Regions from separate parts of the Pantoea sp. SGAir0183 genome, predicted to be linked through region 3. Evidence: predicted binding sites of a transcription regulator. Region 3 holds the regulator's gene; each other region holds the start of a gene.

Region 1 (5,608 bases), 1.6 Mb from region 3:
TGCCGGGAAACAGGATGCCATCGCCGCCTGCGAGGCCAGCCTGCGTCGTCTGCAAACGGATCGAATTGATTTGTATCTTTTGCACTGGCGCGGCAGTGTGCCACTCGACGAAACCATCAGCGCGATGCAGACCTTGCAGCAGCAGGGCAAAATTCGTGCGTGGGGTGTTTCAAATTTCGACAGCGAGGACATGGACGCCCTGTGGGCCGAAACGGGTGGCGAAAATTGTGCCACCAATCAGGTGCTTTATCATCTGGGTTCCCGCGGTATTGAATACGATTTGCTACCGCTCTGTCGCCAGTGCGCGATGCCCGTCATGGCGTATTGTCCCCTGGCACAGGCCGGTCGGTTACGCAGTCAGCTGTTTACCGACCCCGCTCTGAACGCAATTGCCCGCCAAAAAGGCATCACCGTGGCACAGCTTCTGCTGGCCTGGGCGATTCGGGATGGCGATGTCATTGCCATCCCTAAAGCCAGTTCACTGGTACATGTTCGTGAAAATGCGGCTGCGCTGGACATTACCCTGAGCGAGGAGGACTGTCTCAGACTCGACAGGGCTTTTCCGCCGCCACAACACAAACTGCCGCTGGATGTGGTCTGAACGCGCCTCAGGCCTTATTTTTCAAACGTATTGTCGTCGCCAGTCGGGCAGGGTTGTCGCCTGCACTGCGCAACGGTTTGCTGATGCGCGCGGTTTCAACACACACCATCGTTTTATAACCCTCATTTGGCATGTCCGCCATGCTACACGACAGCGCCACACCGGGATTCCACGTGACAACGTCACTATGGTGATGGTGGTACACTTCAATTTGCCGTTTTCCAGCCAGATCGTTGATAACTGAACAGTCTTTTGGCGCAGTGAAGATACGATCCACGCGCTCGGTAAAGCGCTGTTTACCCTCGCTCTGACCCGGCTGGTTATCTTTGACCTTGTCGATGTAATGTTCACCCAGTCCGGTGACCTCAACGCTCGCACTGTCCGCCACGTTAAAATAGCTGTGTAGCGCGGCTGTCGATTCATAATCACCGTAGGCTTCCAGCTCAATTTCGCAATGCTGGCCCAGACGGAAGCGGGCGATAAGGGTAAAGTCATGCGGCCACAGTTTCAGCGTTTGTGGGGTACTTTCCAGCACAAATGTCAGCAGCACGCCGTCTTCGTTTTCATCATGCGCAGAGAGCGTCCATGACTGATTTCGGGCAAAGCCATGGGCAGGCTCTCCTGCCGGTCCAAACCAGGGCCAGCAAATCGGTACACCGCCGCGAATCGCCTTACCAGGCAGGAAAGGGCTCTTATCGCTCAGCCAGATGACGGGCTTCTCACCGCTCGGTTGCCAGGCAATCAGATGCGCGCCCTGTAAGGTCACGGCCGCCCGTACACGCGGATGGCTGACAATGATAACCGGGAGTTCACCCACCTGACGTTGCGACAGATAAGGCGTGATTTGTTTAACCACGGGAAGGGAAAAGAGTTTGTCTTGCATGCCTGACTCCATAGTGAAGGGATCAAAAAAAGGGTGACCGAAGTCACCCTTATTGTCTCGTGTCTGGCTGCCTTATTTAGCAGCAACCAGCGCAATCAGGTCGAGAACTTTGTTTGAATAACCGGTTTCGTTATCGTACCAGGAAACCAGTTTAACGAAGTTGTCATTCAGCGCGATACCGGCTTTGGCATCGAATACTGAGGTCAGAACTTCGCCGTTGAAGTCGGTAGAAACCACGTCATCTTCAACGTAGCCCAGCACGTCTTTCATCTCGCCTTCAGCCGCGGCTTTGATAGCGGCACAAATTTCTTTGTAAGATGCAGCTTTTTCCAGACGAACGGTCAGGTCAACAACAGAAACGTTAGGCGTAGGTACGCGGAATGCCATACCGGTCAGTTTGCCGTTCAGTTCTGGCAGCACTTTACCTACCGCTTTAGCGGCGCCGGTAGAAGACGGGATGATGTTCTGTGATGCACCACGACCACCGCGCCAGTCTTTGTGAGACGGGCCATCAACGGTTTTCTGCGTTGCGGTAGTGGCGTGTACGGTGGTCATCAGGCCTTCAACGATACCAAATTTATCGTTAATGACTTTTGCCAGCGGGGCCAGACAGTTAGTGGTACAAGAGGCGTTAGAAACGATGTCCTGGCCCTGGTATTTGTCGAAGTTAGCACCACGAACAAACATTGGGGTGTCATCTTTAGATGGACCGGTCAGAACCACTTTTTTCGCGCCAGCAGTGATGTGCTTACGTGCGGTTTCGTCGGTCAGGAAGATACCGGTTGCTTCAGCAACGACGTCAACGCCCACTTCGCCCCACTTCAGGTTAGCCGGATCTTTCTCAGCGGTAACACGGATTTTCTTACCGTTAACAACCAGAGCGCCGTCCTGTACTTCAACGGTGCCGTCAAAACGGCCGTGAGTAGAGTCGTACTTCAGCATGTACGCCATGTAGTCAGCGTCCAGCAGGTCGTTGATAGCAACGATTTCGATGTCAGAGCGCTGTTGAGCAGCACGGAAAACGATGCGACCGATACGGCCAAAACCGTTGATACCTACTTTGATAGTCATATATTCCACCAGCTAGTTGTTAGTGAATAAAAGGTTGGCTGTAAAATTACAAAAACCTTACCAGGCGTCAAGCGGAATCGTGTCAATTGTTGCGACAGGTCAATCCACCGAACAGGAATTATTTGACGCGCAACCGCTTGCGCGCTTCCGCGAACATCGTGCTCTGTTGAAACCTTCGCCGAATATATAGGGATATGCCAGAGAAAAGGTGATCAAAATCACAAATCCACCTTGTAAGATACGGACCGAAGGGCAGAGCACAAAAAAAGACCCGACTAATGTTGATCATTTGTTAGAATACTAGTCGATTTTTTCAGAATGACATCCCGGAATTGCTCAAATGCCTAAAGAAACCGCACCCGACGCAAAAATCGCCCAGTTAACTGAGATGCAGCGCTATGTCACGCAACAGCGTGGCACGGAGCCGCCGTACAGCGGTGCGCTGCTGCATAACAAGCAGGAAGGGATTTATCACTGCCTGGTGTGCAACGCGCCCTTGTTTCTTTCAGAGACGAAATACGATTCAGGCTGTGGCTGGCCGAGTTTTTATGAGCCCGTCAGCGATGAGGCTATTCGTTATCTGGAAGATAACTCGCACGGTATGCAGCGTATTGAAATCCGTTGCGGCAACTGTGATTCTCATCTCGGCCATGTTTTCCCTGATGGGCCGCAGCCGACCGGTGAGCGTTACTGTGTGAACTCAGCCTCGCTGAACTTCACCAGTCCACAAGGCGACGAGATTAAGGGCTAACAATGAAACAGCAACTTGAAGCCATGCTTGATGCTATGACACCCGAAATTTATGAACGCCTGATGACGGCCGTTGAAACCGGAAAATGGCCGGATGGAGTGGCGCTGACGCAGCAACAGCGTGATAACAGCCTGCAGTTGGTTATGATGTGGCAGGCGCGCAATAATGATGCGCCACAGCATATGACCATCGGCAAAAATGGCGAAATGGTGACCAAATCGAAAAAGCAGTTAAAAGAAGAGTTTGGTATCGAACCGGACGTCACGCGCATTCATCTGCATTAATGGCGCGGTAAGTCGCCAGTCAGCCACGCGCAGGCGGGCATCGTATGGAAGAGCAAAAAGGGCTGGCGTATAGCCAGCCCTTTTTCAGATAATGACGGCGCCCTGAGCCGCCATCTGCGCCAGCGCGATGTCGCTGTCTTCTGGGTTGAGATTAACGCCACGGCAGCCTGCCGCCACGACCTCGACCTGATAACCCAGTTCAAGTGCATCCAGCACGCTGTACTTCACGCAGTAATCCGTCGCCAGGCCCAGCATGACCAGATGCGTGATATCGCGTGCGCGTAACCAACTGTCCAGTTCTGTCTTGCGTCGGTGTCCGTTGTCAAAAAAGGCGCTGTAGCTGTCTACGTCCTGATCCTGCCCTTTATGGAAAACCGCGTCGAACAGGCTGCGATCAAGTCCGGGATGAAAATCAGCCCCCGCAGAATGCTGCACGCCATGATCCGGCCACCAGATCTGTGGCAGGCCGTTGAGTTCACCGAGGGTATAGACAGGTTCGCCGGATACGGAAGCAAAACTACCGTGATCGGCTGGATGCCAGTCCTGCAGGGCTACGACGCACTCACCATTCTCATGAAAAGCACGGGCGTAGCGGTTAGCAACCTCGACCGTATGATCGCCTTCTTTGACGGCCATTGGGCCGCCGGGGCAGAAGTCGTTCTGGATGTCGATAATGATTAATGCCCGTTTCATTGCCGTTGACTCCATCTTAGTGGTCTGTCAGTTCGCCACGCAGGTTCTGCTGCATTTTGGCGCGGATCTGATCGCTGGACAGATCCTGGCTCAACAGATAGTGAAGTTTCGTCAGCGCCGCTTCAACCGTCAGATCAAAGCCGCTGATGACGCCAGCGTGCTCCAGAGCATTCCCGGTGGCGTAGCCACCCATATTGACCTTGCCAGAAATACACTGGGTCAGGTTGACGACCACAATGCCGCGTTCGCTGGCCTGCTGAAGTTCAGACAGAAACTCGGCGTTTTGCGGCGCGTTACCGACACCGTACGAGCGTAAAATCAGCGCCTTAACCGGCTGACGTAAAAAGTTACGCACGACATCTGCAGAGATGCCCGGATAAATTGTCACCACGCCAATAGGTTGCGGGGTAATGGTATGAACAATCAGCTCGCCTTTGCCCTGAGGTGCAGGCGGCGTATTAAGACGACGGATATGAATCCCGGCTTCCAGCAAGGCTGACAGGTTGGGGGACGCAAAGGCGTTGAAACCGTCCGCGTGCGCTTTAGTGGTACGGTTACCGCGATAGAGTGTGTTGTTGAAAAACAGCGTCACCTCATTGATGGGATAATTCGCAGCGACGTAAAGGGAATTAAGCAGGTTTTGTTGGCCATCGGAACGCAGTTCGGCTAACGGAATCTGTGAGCCCGTAACGATGACCGGCTTAGCCAGATTTTCTAGCATAAACGACAGGGCAGAGGCGGTAAATGCCATGGTATCCGTGCCGTGCAGAATGACAAAACCATCATAGCGATCATAGTTCAGCCGGATATCTTCGGCGATCGACTGCCAGTCCTGCGGGGTCATGTCAGAAGAGTCAATCAGAGGCTGATACTCATGAATCGTGAAGTCAGGCATTTCCGGGCGATGGAACTCAGGCATCTTCGCCAGTTCCTGCTGCAGATGACCAGAAACCGGAATATAACCTTGAGCAGAACGTTGCATACCGATGGTACCGCCCGTGTAGGCAACGTAAATATTTTTCTTTTGCATAGGTAAACTCAGACTTGCCGTAAAACGGGCAGTATAAGGGGAACAGCAGGGAAAAGCAGCCCGACAAGCAGTCGGGCTGAGAGGTTTATCGCACTTCGCCGCAGTTCAGGCAGAAGGCATAGCGGTTTTGCGGATCGTTCAGATGGTCAAACAGGCCGGGCTGATTCTTCATCGCGCTCATCACATCGTACATGGGCGCAGGCAGCCAGGCTTTCATCGTGTCAGGCAGCACGGCCTGAACAGACGCGTTCATCTGATTCAGCATCACGTCAAGGAAGCCGGGATCTTCCTGATA
Region 2 (5,608 bases), 2.1 Mb from region 3:
ATTGCAGAGCATGAAACACATGTGGTCGATCTGCACCTTCACGATACCCACACGGCGACGGATCGCATTCGTGCCATCCAGGATGAGCTGGCTGCGTTGAGGCTGAGCATGCCGCTCTCTGCTGACCGTACCTTTGCCATGATTTACTGTGACGGGCTGTCTGCATCGGAAGGGTTTTTAATGCAGGCCTGGTATAATACGGGCCGCTTTCCCTGCCTGGCAATCGGCGGATCCGCCGGTGGACGCGTCACCTTTGACGGGACATGGATTGGCGCTGGCGGGCGTGTACTGCAGGGGAAAGCCGTTATTGTTTTCTGCAAAATGGCGGCGGGTAAGTCCTTTTCACCCTTTAAGAGTCAGAACTTCGAGCCACTGAACAAGAGCTGGCTGATTGCCGAGGCGGATCCGGTTAAGCGTACCCTGACTTCCGTGTTCAACCCACAGGGGCAGCAACAGCCCTTCACCCAGGCACTGGCTGAACATCTGGGCTGCAATGAACAGCAGCTGACGGAGCGTCTGAAAGGTTTAACGTTTGCGGTGAAGGTAGGTGACGCGTATTTCATTCGTTCTGTAGCGAAGATGGACAGCCACAGTGTACAGTTTTTTTGCGATCTGGAGTTTGGCGATCGGCTTTACTTAATGCGTGAAACCGATTTTAAACAGGCTACGCTGCGGGACTGGCAGGCCTTTACGCAACGTCACGGCAAACCGGCGGCGGTCCTGATGAATGACTGCATACTGCGCCGACAGGGCAATCCCGATAAGCTGCACGATGCGCATTTCTTTAAAGGCATCCCGGCGGCCGGGTTCTCCAGCTTTGGTGAAATTCTGGGCGTACCGATCAATCAGACCTTGTCTGCACTGGTATTCTTCAATCATAACGTAAACGCCATGGCGCAATTTCCGGTGGAATATGCCAGCTATGCCGCGCACTATGCGCAGCGCGCGTTACGTCGCTGGGAAGCGCTAAACCGCGTCCAGTCGGGCGTGCTGGCTCGCGTGGTGAACTATCAGCAGGAGTTGGCACCTATCGTTCAGGCGCTGCCGGTACTTGAGGCGGCAACCCAGAGCCAGAGCGAAGCGTTGTCGATGGCCGAAAGCAGCATTCGCGCTATCAGCACTCTCGCCAAAGAAAGCCAGCAGGCACAAGGGCGCCTGGGGGGCGGGCTGGACGATCTGGAAGCGATATCTAACGGCATCAACGTTATTACGCACGGCATCAGCAATATCGCTTTCCAGACCAATATTCTGGCGCTCAATGCCGCTGTCGAGGCTGCACGCGCGGGGGAAGCTGGCAGAGGATTTGCCGTTGTGGCAGGGGAAGTTCGCCGTCTGGCGCAATCCTCGAAAGAGCAGGCTGAAGCGACCGCTAGCAACATTAATGATGCGGTCGACACGATCTCGCGTATCCGCGATGTCGCGACAAACACGGTACAAACCGCGACGGACATGGCAGACCGCAGTATCCAGGCTGCCGATGCGATTGCCGCCATGAGCGATCGAAGCCGCCATGAACGGGCAGGGATGGCGAAACAGCTGGATAATCTGCGCACCTTAACGGCAGGTATGGATGCGATGCAGGAAGCGGTCGCCGAGCTGAGAGTGCTGCAGACACTTTCCTCGTCACGATAAGTCACTGCTGGCGCCGCGACCAGGAAGGCCCTGCGCCAGTCTCTGTTAAGCAGGGATAACAACTGAGGTGATGGCAAAGTGAACCCGGGCTTTCTTGTTGTTATTTATCACACCTCGTCAGGTTGCTTATTAGCCGCCTTATTTTCAAGACGGAAAATTCAGCCTACGTTGCGTTTGATCCTCAATGTCTTAGTGGCTTTTTTCAAACCTGTTCTGTGAAGCTTTAAAACGAAAAAGCCACGCATTCGCGTGGCTTTCACAACCTTGTTCACTCACGTGCAGTTTGTTTTAACTACAGGGATTAGACGTTAAACAAGAAATTCATCACATCGCCATCTTTAACGATGTACTCTTTGCCTTCTGAACGCATCTTGCCCGCTTCTTTCGCGCCTTGCTCACCCTTATAGGTAATAAAGTCTTCAAACGCGATCGTTTGTGCGCGAATAAAGCCTTTCTCGAAGTCGGTGTGGATTTTACCGGCGGCCTGTGGGGCGGTGGCGCCAACAGGGATAGTCCATGCGCGTACTTCTTTGACGCCGGCGGTGAAATAGGTCTGCAGATTCAGCAGTGCGTAACCGGCACGAATCACGCGGTTCAGGCCTGGCTCTTCGATGCCCAGCTCGGCCATAAACTCGTCACGATCTTCGTCTTCCAGTTCGGCGATATCAGATTCGACAGAGGCACAGACTGGCACAACGACAGAACCTTCTTTGGCGGCGATTTCGCGCACTTTATCCAGGTACGGGTTGTTTTCAAAGCCATCTTCGTTGACGTTAGCAATGTACATCGTGGGCTTGAGCGTCAGGAAGCTCAGATAGCGCAGAGCGGCTTTGTCCTCATCGGTCAGATCCAGCGCGCGCAGCATGCCCGCGTTTTCCAGATGAGGCAGACATTTCTCCAGCGCCGCCTGTTCCGCTTTCGCGTCTTTATCGCCACCTTTGGCTTTTTTCTGCACGCGCTGCAGTGCACGTTCACAGGTGTCCAGATCCGCCAGCGCCAGCTCGGTGTTGATGGTTTCGATATCATCAGCCGGATCGACTTTATTATTCACGTGGATAATATTGTCGTTTTCAAAGCAGCGAACCACGTGGCCGATCGCTTCGGTTTCACGGATATTGGTCAGGAACTGGTTGCCCAGGCCCTCACCTTTCGATGCACCTTTTACCAGACCGGCGATATCGACGAATTCCATGGTAGTCGGAACCACGCGCTGTGGCTTGACGATCTCGGACAGCTGATCCAGACGCAGGTCAGGCATAGGTACAACGCCCGTGTTGGGTTCAATGGTGCAGAAGGGGAAGTTCGCCGCTTCAATACCCGCTTTTGTCAGCGCGTTAAACAGAGTGGATTTACCGACATTTGGCAGGCCCACGATACCGCATTTGAATCCCATGGTTTAATACCCTTTATAGCTGGATGGGCAACGCCTGGACGCAGGCGCCGCCGGAAACGTAAGATAATTTTCGCGCATTATACACAGATTCGCGACAATCGGGGCGATTAGACAGGCTTAAAGGCATGCAGGCGGTTCATTGCCTTAATGCGATCTTCCTTCAGCCACAGTTCGGTGCAGCGCGCTGCTTCATCAATGGCGTCATCGATCAGCTTTTGCTCACTGGCGGGCGGTTTGCCTAACACAAATCCGGTCACTTTGTTGCGGTCACCGGGATGGCCGATACCGATGCGCAGGCGATGAAAGTTATTATTATTGCCCAGCTTGCTGATGATGTCTTTCAGGCCGTTATGACCGCCGTGACCGCCGCCTTGTTTGAATTTCGCAATGCCCGGTGGCAGATCGAGTTCATCGTGCGCCACTAAAATTTCTTCGGGCGCAATACGGTAGAAGGTCGCCATCGCCGCGACCGCTTTGCCGCTGAGGTTCATAAAGGTGGTGGGCACCAGCAGTCGGACATCTTCGCCCGCCAGCGCCAGTCGCGCCGTATAACCGAAAAATTTGGCTTCTTCTTTTAACGACTGATTGTGCCGCTCAGCCAGCAAATCCAGATACCACGCCCCCGCGTTATGGCGCGTGGCGGCATATTCCGCACCGGGATTCGCCAGGCCGACAATCAGTTTAATGCTGCTCACAAGGAATATCCTGCTGTTATCACCAAAGGGCAGTAGTTTACTGTGCCAGGCTGCGGATCACAAAGTGTGAGCCACGAATTATTAGTGTCGGTGATTAATTGTTTTTCATCTAAATCAATAAGCTGTAATTATGCTTTGGTCACACTTATCCTGTTCTGAGTGTGACGAAGTGCACAAATTAGCCTGCTGTCATTGCCTAAACTACTGACAGGTTAACATTGTGTGCGCTCATCGGACCGCACCGTCAGGAGGTGAAAGATGAAACGTCATCACTCAAGTATGGCAGGAAATGCCTTAATGGCACTGGGCTTAGTGACCATGGTACTCGGCGTTGGTTTTTCGATTATTAACCAACTTCCCTCTTTAAATCTGCCGCAGATACTGGCGCAGGGCGCGATGTTTGGGATTTTCTTTGGCGCACTGTTATGGCTGGCCGGTGCCTGCATTAGCGGTCGTGAAAAAGTCGAAGATCGCTATTACTGGGAGCGGCATTATGGCGATAAACGCTGCCGCCGCAGCCATCACTCGTCATAATCACGTTCCCGGCAACGTCAGGCAGGGTTGGGTTCGGTTTCTGCCTTTGGCTTTTGCCTGATAGAGCGCTTTGTCAGCCAGCGCCATCAGTTCGCTAAAATCAATGTGGCGATTGTCGGCGGTAGAGAAGCCAATGCTGACGGAATAGGGAATCTGTCCCGGTCGGGAAAGGTGGATCGCCTGGCGCACCTGCTCGCACCAGACGTTAGCCTGCGCTGACATCATCGGCAGAAGGGCGGCAAATTCTTCGCCGCCCAGTCGCGCAAAGCGCGCCCCTTCAGGCAGCATGCCGGACACACGGTGACTGAAATCAATCAGAACCTGGTCGCCCTGATGATGCCCGTAGCGGTCATTAATACCTTTAAAATGGTCCAGATCGAATAACACCACCGTCAGCGCTTTATTCTGCTTCTGACAGGCTTCAATCATCACCTCGGCCCCGGTAAACAGCGCACGACGGTTCCAGATATTGGTCAGAGGATCGTGCAGTGAAGCCGCTTTCAGCGCATTGCGCGTCCGCTCATTGACCATCGCCAGAATCGTCACGGTAAACCCAATGACAAACAGCATGGATTCCATAATCACATAGACGGAGAAATTCGATCCGCTTATCGCGCCCTGAACGCCGACCGGGCGGGAATTATCCAGAAATATGCGAGCCACATGGAATATCAGGTGAATCCAGAGCAGGAGCTGGGCAGGCCAGAACGTTGCATCCATATTGCGCCGCGCCAGCCAGAGAAAATAGATAAGCGCTCCGGTATACCCGATGCAGAGCAGGCAGAGCACCAGTACGCGCAGCGATAAGCTGTAATAAAATCCCGGAATCAGGCAGAGCAGTGACCAGATCAGCGCCCCGACCAGACCACTCATCCCCGGCTGCTTACCGCAAAAGGTGCGAAACGCGCTGAACAATCCCCCGTAAGCCAGCATAAGCAACACGTTGCTCATGGCCACCGGTAAAAACTGATAGCCCTGGCTGCGCAGGCTACTGAGAATAAAGGCGACCAGCGTCAGTAAAATGGCCACGCAAACATAGCCCAGCGTGCGATCGTAATGCGAACCGACCCAGGCAAATGCCAGGATCAGACTCATAAACCCCAGTACGTAGAGTTCGCAAATAAATAACGTATAGACGTCGAGGTTCATAGTGGAAAACGATCGCAATAAAAAGTGCGGGCAAAGTACCACTCAACGCAGAATGGCAAAAGAGCAGATAAGATAATTTCAGCGAAAGAGTTTTTCGTAGTAAGCGTGACAATAACGGCGGTGACTCATAACGAAAATTTCTGTGAATCAAGCAGCTTTGTCGGAAGGGGAACGGCACAGACAAAAGAAAAGGCCGGACAGCGTG
Region 3 (5,608 bases):
AGACTGATTAACAGGACAGAATGGCGATAGCCCGCACCGGCCAGACTAAAACTGGCGACGGCACCCAGCGCCATGAGCCAGGCTTTGGGGTTGATCAGTTGTAATAAGCCTCCCTGCCAGAACGGCATAGGTGCGACAGGTGCCGCATCGGTTTCCAGCTTCTCATAGGCTGCGGTGGCAATCTTCCAGGCCAGCCACAGCAGGTAAAGGCTACCGGCAATTTTCAGGATGAGATGCAGGGAGGGATAAAGCAGTATCAATCCACCCACGCCAAACGCTACCAGCAGCAGCATTAGCTGCATGCCGATCATAATGCCGATCATCAACGGGAGGGTGCGCAAAAAACCAAAATTGGCCCCCGAGGCGGTGAGTAACATATTATTAGGTCCGGGTGTAATCGCCGCGACCCAAAGAAAGCCTAATAATGATAAAAACAGACTGAGTTCCATTAACCCGGGTTCTCCTCCCTTAGTGAAAACTTATCGAAGCTAACAGTGTGATATGGAACAGACAAGCCTTTACAACATGAAATTTTCGGGCCCTGACGACGCGGCGTTCATTCCCCTGCCCGGTCTGGGCAACCCGCACCTGCAAACCATTCTGCCGCGGCTGATACGGCGGACGAAAAGGTTAACGCCACACTGGCAGCGGCTGGATTTACCTGACGGTGACTTTGTTGATTTGGCCTGGAGTGAAGATCCTCAGTTTGCCCGGCATAAACCGCGCGTGGTGCTGTTTCATGGCCTGGAAGGAAGTTTCCACAGTCCCTATATTCATGGCCTGATGCTGCAGTGCAAACAGCGTGGCTGGCTGGCGGTAGTAATGCATTTTCGCGGCTGCAGCGGTGAGCCGAACCGTCTGAACCGGATATACCACTCCGGTGAAACCGAGGATGCGCGTTTTTTCCTGCACTGGCTGACGACGCGCTGGGGCCGGGTGCCCACAACTGCTGTCGGCTTCTCGCTGGGCGGGAATATGCTCGGTTGCCTGTTAGGCCAGCAAGGTGATGAAGCCCTGATTGACGCGGGCGTGATTGTGTCTGCGCCCCTGATGCTGGAACCCTGCAGCGCCCGACTGGAGCGCGGCTTTTCACAGGTTTATCAGCGTTACCTGTTAAGCCAGTTAAAAAAGAATGCCCAGCGTAAACTGCGGGCCTGGCCCGACACGTTGCCGGTGAACCTCATTCAGCTTAACGCCCTGCGCCGTCTGCGGGACTTTGACGACGCGATCACGGCCCGGGCGCATGGTTTTGCCGACGCCACGGATTATTACCGTCGCGCCAGCGCTATGCCGCGCCTTAAGTTCGTGACAAAACCGCTGCTCATCATCCATGCAAAAGATGACCCGTTCATGAGCGATGAGGTGATCCCGCAGCCTGCGCAATTATCTGCCACTATTACCTATCAGCTGACACAGCAGGGTGGGCATGTTGGTTTCGTCAGTGGCACCCTGCGTCAGCCTCGGTTGTGGCTGGAGCAGCGCGTGCCACAGTGGATTTCCTCTTATCTGGATAACTGACTCTGTGATTATTCCCTGGGAACAGGTTTCTCCCGAAACCCTTGAAAATCTTATCGAAGCGTTTGTTTTGCGTGAAGGCACGGATTACGGCGAGCAGGAGCTCAGCCTGACGGAAAAAGTCGCCGATGTGCGTCGTCAGCTGGAGCACGGCGAGGTCGTTCTGGTATGGTCGGAACTGCACGAGTCGGTCAACATCATGCGCAAAAGCGAGTTTCGTGGCTGATGCAACGAACGGAAAATCGTGCTAACAATGCTCATCGCCCGACGTCACAGGGACTTCAACTATGTCTGCACGCCATCCGATTATCGCGGTAACGGGCTCCAGCGGTGCGGGAACCACCACCACCAGCCTGGCGTTCCGTAAAATTTTTCAGCAACTCGGTTTGCACGCTGCCGAACTGGAAGGGGACAGTTTTCACCGCTTTACCCGACCCGAAATGGACATGGCTATCCGAAAAGCGCGCGATCTGGGGCGACATATCAGCTACTTTGGCCCGGAGGCGAATGATTTTGGCCTGCTGGAGCAAACGTTCATCGAATACGGCGAACACGGTAAGGGCCAGTCGCGTAAGTATCTGCACACCTATGATGAAGCCGTTCCCTGGAACCAGGTTCCCGGCACCTTCACGCCCTGGCAACCGTTACCTCCGGATATGGATGTGCTGTTTTATGAAGGCTTGCACGGCGGCGTGGTGACTGCACAACACAATGTGGCGGAAAAAGTCGATTTGCTGGTCGGCGTCGTGCCCATCGTCAACCTGGAGTGGATTCAGAAACTGGTGCGCGATACCAGCGAGCGTGGCCATTCACGCGAAGCGGTGATGGATTCGGTAGTGCGTTCCATGGAAGATTACATCAATTTCATTACGCCGCAGTTTTCACGAACCCATATTAACTTTCAGCGCGTCCCCACGGTGGATACCTCTAATCCCTTTGCCGCGCGCACCATCCCTTCGCTGGATGAAAGCTTTGTGGTTATCCACTTTCAGGGGCTGGAAGACATTGATTTTCCCTATCTGCTGGCCATGCTGCAGGGATCGTTTATTTCCAATATCAACACGCTGGTGGTACCCGGCGGCAAAATGGGACTGGCGATGGAGTTAATTATGGCGCCGTTAGTAAAACGGCTCATGGAAGGGAAACGGATTGAATAACCACAGAGGCCAGCCTGGCCTCTGTGAGATTACAGCGCGATCACTTCGTAGCTGTGGGTAATGTTGACGCCTTTGCCTAACATGATGGCGACAGAGCAATATTTTTCCGCTGACAGATCGACAGCGCGTGCCACGGCTTTATCCGAAAGTGCGTTGCCGCTGACGATAAAATGCAGATTGATATGGGTAAAGATGCGGGGGGCTTCTTCCCGACGTTCAGACAATAGTTTCACTTCGCAATCAACCACATCGTTGCGGCCTTTTTGCAAAATTGACACAACGTCAATGGCGCTGCATCCCCCTGCCGCCATCAGCACCATCTCCATAGGGCTCGGCGCTTTATCGCCAGAATTGCCATCCATCAGTACCTGATGGCCGGACGATGATTCCCCCAGGAATGTTAACCCTTCAACCCATTTGACGCGTGCCTGCATAATTTTGACCTCAGAATACCCTGTTTTGGCTCAGCGTACGCTTTTGCCTGGGAAACAGCAATCCAGAGAAAACGCCATCTTGCTGAAGCGAGACAACACAAGACAGTCGACGTAAGCTGTGCTACAAACAGAGCTGAAAATATTTTTCGTCATCCGAAGACGAAGCCGGGAAGAATGATGCGCACTGCGCCGAATGCAGCCCGAATAATTTCCTGAATGGAAAGACGCTTAACGCTTACATCGCCTGGCAGGGAAACAGAGCCCTGTATTTTGGGCACGATTACAACAGAGGATAATAGCGAATGGTTCTCGGCAAACCGCAAACAGACCCTACACTTGAATGGTTCCTGTCCCATTGCCATATTCACAAGTATCCATCCAAAAGTACGCTCATTCATCAAGGTGAAAAGGCGGAAACGCTTTACTACATCGTTAAAGGTTCCGTTGCGGTACTGATTAAGGATGAAGAAGGCAAGGAGATGATTCTGTCCTATCTGAATCAGGGCGACTTTATTGGTGAGCTTGGCCTGTTCGAAGAAGGTCAGGAGCGCAGCGCCTGGGTACGTGCGAAAACCGCGTGCGAAGTGGCAGAGATTTCCTACAAAAAATTCCGTCAGCTGATTCAGGTGAATCCGGACATCCTCATGCGCCTCTCCTCGCAAATGGCGCGCCGTCTGCAGGTCACATCGGAAAAAGTGGGCAACCTCGCGTTCCTTGATGTCACCGGTCGCATTGCGCAGACGTTGCTCAACCTGGCGAAACAGCCGGATGCCATGACGCATCCTGACGGCATGCAAATTAAAATTACGCGTCAGGAAATTGGCCAAATCGTGGGATGTTCACGTGAAACCGTGGGACGTATTTTGAAGATGCTGGAAGACCAGAATCTGATCTCCGCACACGGCAAAACAATTGTTGTTTACGGCACGCGCTAAGCTTTATTCTTCACGGCATAATGGCAACGTTATGCCGTGAATTATTTGCGTTGAGCCGATGTGGCGAAGAATAATTTATCACCCTGAAGTTAACTATGCCCTGCGCCAGACACTGGTGTTGTGTCTCCCCGTCGCGCTCGGCTGGCTGTTTGGCGATCTGCAAAAAGGATTGCTGTTCTCATTGGTGCCTGCCTGCTGCAATATTGCCGGTCTGGATACACCCCACAAACGCTTCTTTAAACGCCTGATTGTCGGCGGCAGCCTGTTTGCCCTGGGTAGCTTACTGATGCAGTGGCTTCTGTTTAAAGACGTGCCCTTACCGCTTATTCTTTTCGCTCTGCCTTTGCTGCTGGGCGTGACAGGTGAAATCAGCCCACTGCACGCACGGTTACTCCCTGCCACACTGATCGCAGCGATATTTACCACCAGCCTGATTGGCCGCATGCCCATTTACGTACCGCCCCTGCTCTACATCGGCGGTACGCTGTGGTATGGCCTGTTTAACTGGTTCTGGTTTTGGCTGTGGAAAGAGCAGCCAATGCGTGAAAGCCTGAGTCTGATTTACCGCGAACTGGCGAACTATTGTGACGCCAAGTACACCTTGTTGACGCAACTTACCGATCCGGAGAAGGCGCTACCACCGTTGCTGGCGCGGCAACAAAAAGCAATCGACCTCATCAACACCTGTTATCAGCAGATGCATATGCTGTCCGCCAGCCGCGATCACAGTCATAAGCGACTGACCCGCGCTTTTCAGGTCGCACTGGATTTACAGGAACACATTTCTGTCAGCCTGCATCAGCCAGAAGAAGTGCAAAAACTGGTAGAACAAAGCCATGCTGAGGCCGTGATTCGCTGGAATGCGAAAACCATTTCCGCCCGTTTACGTGAGCTGGCAGACAACATCCTGTACCACCAACTGTCCAGTCGCTTTGATATGGACAAGCAGCTGGGGGCACTGGAAAAAATCGCCCGTCAGCACCCGGACAATCCGGTAGGAAATTTTTGCCTTTATCACTTCAGCCGCATCGCACGGGTACTGCGTACACAAAAGCCCCTTTATCAGCGTGATTTGATGGCGGATCGCCAGCGCCGTTTACCGCTTCTGCCCGCACTCAGAAGCTATCTCTCGCTGCGCTCTTCTGCCCTGCGCACGGCCGGACGTTTTTCTGTGATGCTGATGCTGGGTAGCGGGCTGGCGCTGTTCTTTTCGATTCCCAAACCCTACTGGATTCTGATGACCATTATGTTTGTCAGCCAGAGTAACTACAGCGCTACACGGGTGCGTATTCAGCACCGTGCGCTGGGCACCTTTGCCGGGCTGGTGATTGCGGCAGCCTCGCTGCGGCTGGATGTCCCTGAACCGCTGGTGTTGAGCATCATGCTGGTGATTACCTTTATCAGCTATCGCTTTACCCGCCAGTTTTACGGCTGGTCGATGGTGGGGTTCACGGTCACCGCGGTATATACCCTGCAACTTCTGTCACTTAACGGCGCACAATTCTTACTGCCGCGCCTGCTGGATACCCTGATGGGCTGCCTGATTGCGTTTGGCGGAACGTTATGG

The links. The regulator CRP, encoded in region 3, controls carbon source genes, mostly activating them, when cyclic AMP is high. The targets are predictions, from matches to a motif close to ATGTGANNNNNNTCACAT.
Region 1: msrB (peptide-methionine (R)-S-oxide reductase MsrB) is a predicted target of CRP. The motif match lies at 2,762-2,779, and genes of this name have one in related genera.
Region 2: pth (aminoacyl-tRNA hydrolase) is a predicted target of CRP. The motif match lies at 3,880-3,897, and genes of this name have one in related genera.

Annotation. Positions count from the first base shown of each region.
Region 1 is NZ_CP028053.1:1,994,583-2,000,190, forward strand. Features, by position in the region: gene C1N59_RS09265 (aldo/keto reductase) at 1-601, shown strand, start outside; gene C1N59_RS09270 (D-hexose-6-phosphate mutarotase) at 609-1,484, opposite strand; gene gapA (glyceraldehyde-3-phosphate dehydrogenase) at 1,557-2,555, opposite strand; gene msrB (peptide-methionine (R)-S-oxide reductase MsrB) at 2,896-3,306, shown strand; gene C1N59_RS09285 (YeaC family protein) at 3,309-3,590, shown strand; gene pncA (bifunctional nicotinamidase/pyrazinamidase) at 3,675-4,283, opposite strand; gene ansA (asparaginase) at 4,300-5,313, opposite strand; gene sppA (signal peptide peptidase SppA) at 5,399-5,608, opposite strand, start outside.
Region 2 is NZ_CP028053.1:2,559,667-2,565,274, reverse strand. Features, by position in the region: gene C1N59_RS11920 (methyl-accepting chemotaxis protein) at 1-1,632, shown strand, start outside; gene ychF (redox-regulated ATPase YchF) at 1,934-3,025, opposite strand; gene pth (aminoacyl-tRNA hydrolase) at 3,133-3,720, opposite strand; gene ychH (stress-induced protein YchH) at 3,979-4,254, shown strand; gene C1N59_RS11900 (GGDEF domain-containing protein) at 4,255-5,403, opposite strand.
Region 3 is NZ_CP028053.1:411,156-416,763, reverse strand. Features, by position in the region: gene C1N59_RS01905 (LysE family translocator) at 1-449, opposite strand, end outside; gene C1N59_RS01900 (hydrolase) at 502-1,518, shown strand; gene C1N59_RS01895 (YheU family protein) at 1,523-1,741, shown strand; gene C1N59_RS01890 (phosphoribulokinase) at 1,803-2,672, shown strand; gene C1N59_RS01885 (OsmC family protein) at 2,702-3,106, opposite strand; gene crp (cAMP-activated global transcriptional regulator CRP) at 3,409-4,041, shown strand; gene C1N59_RS01875 (YccS/YhfK family putative transporter) at 4,100-5,608, shown strand, end outside.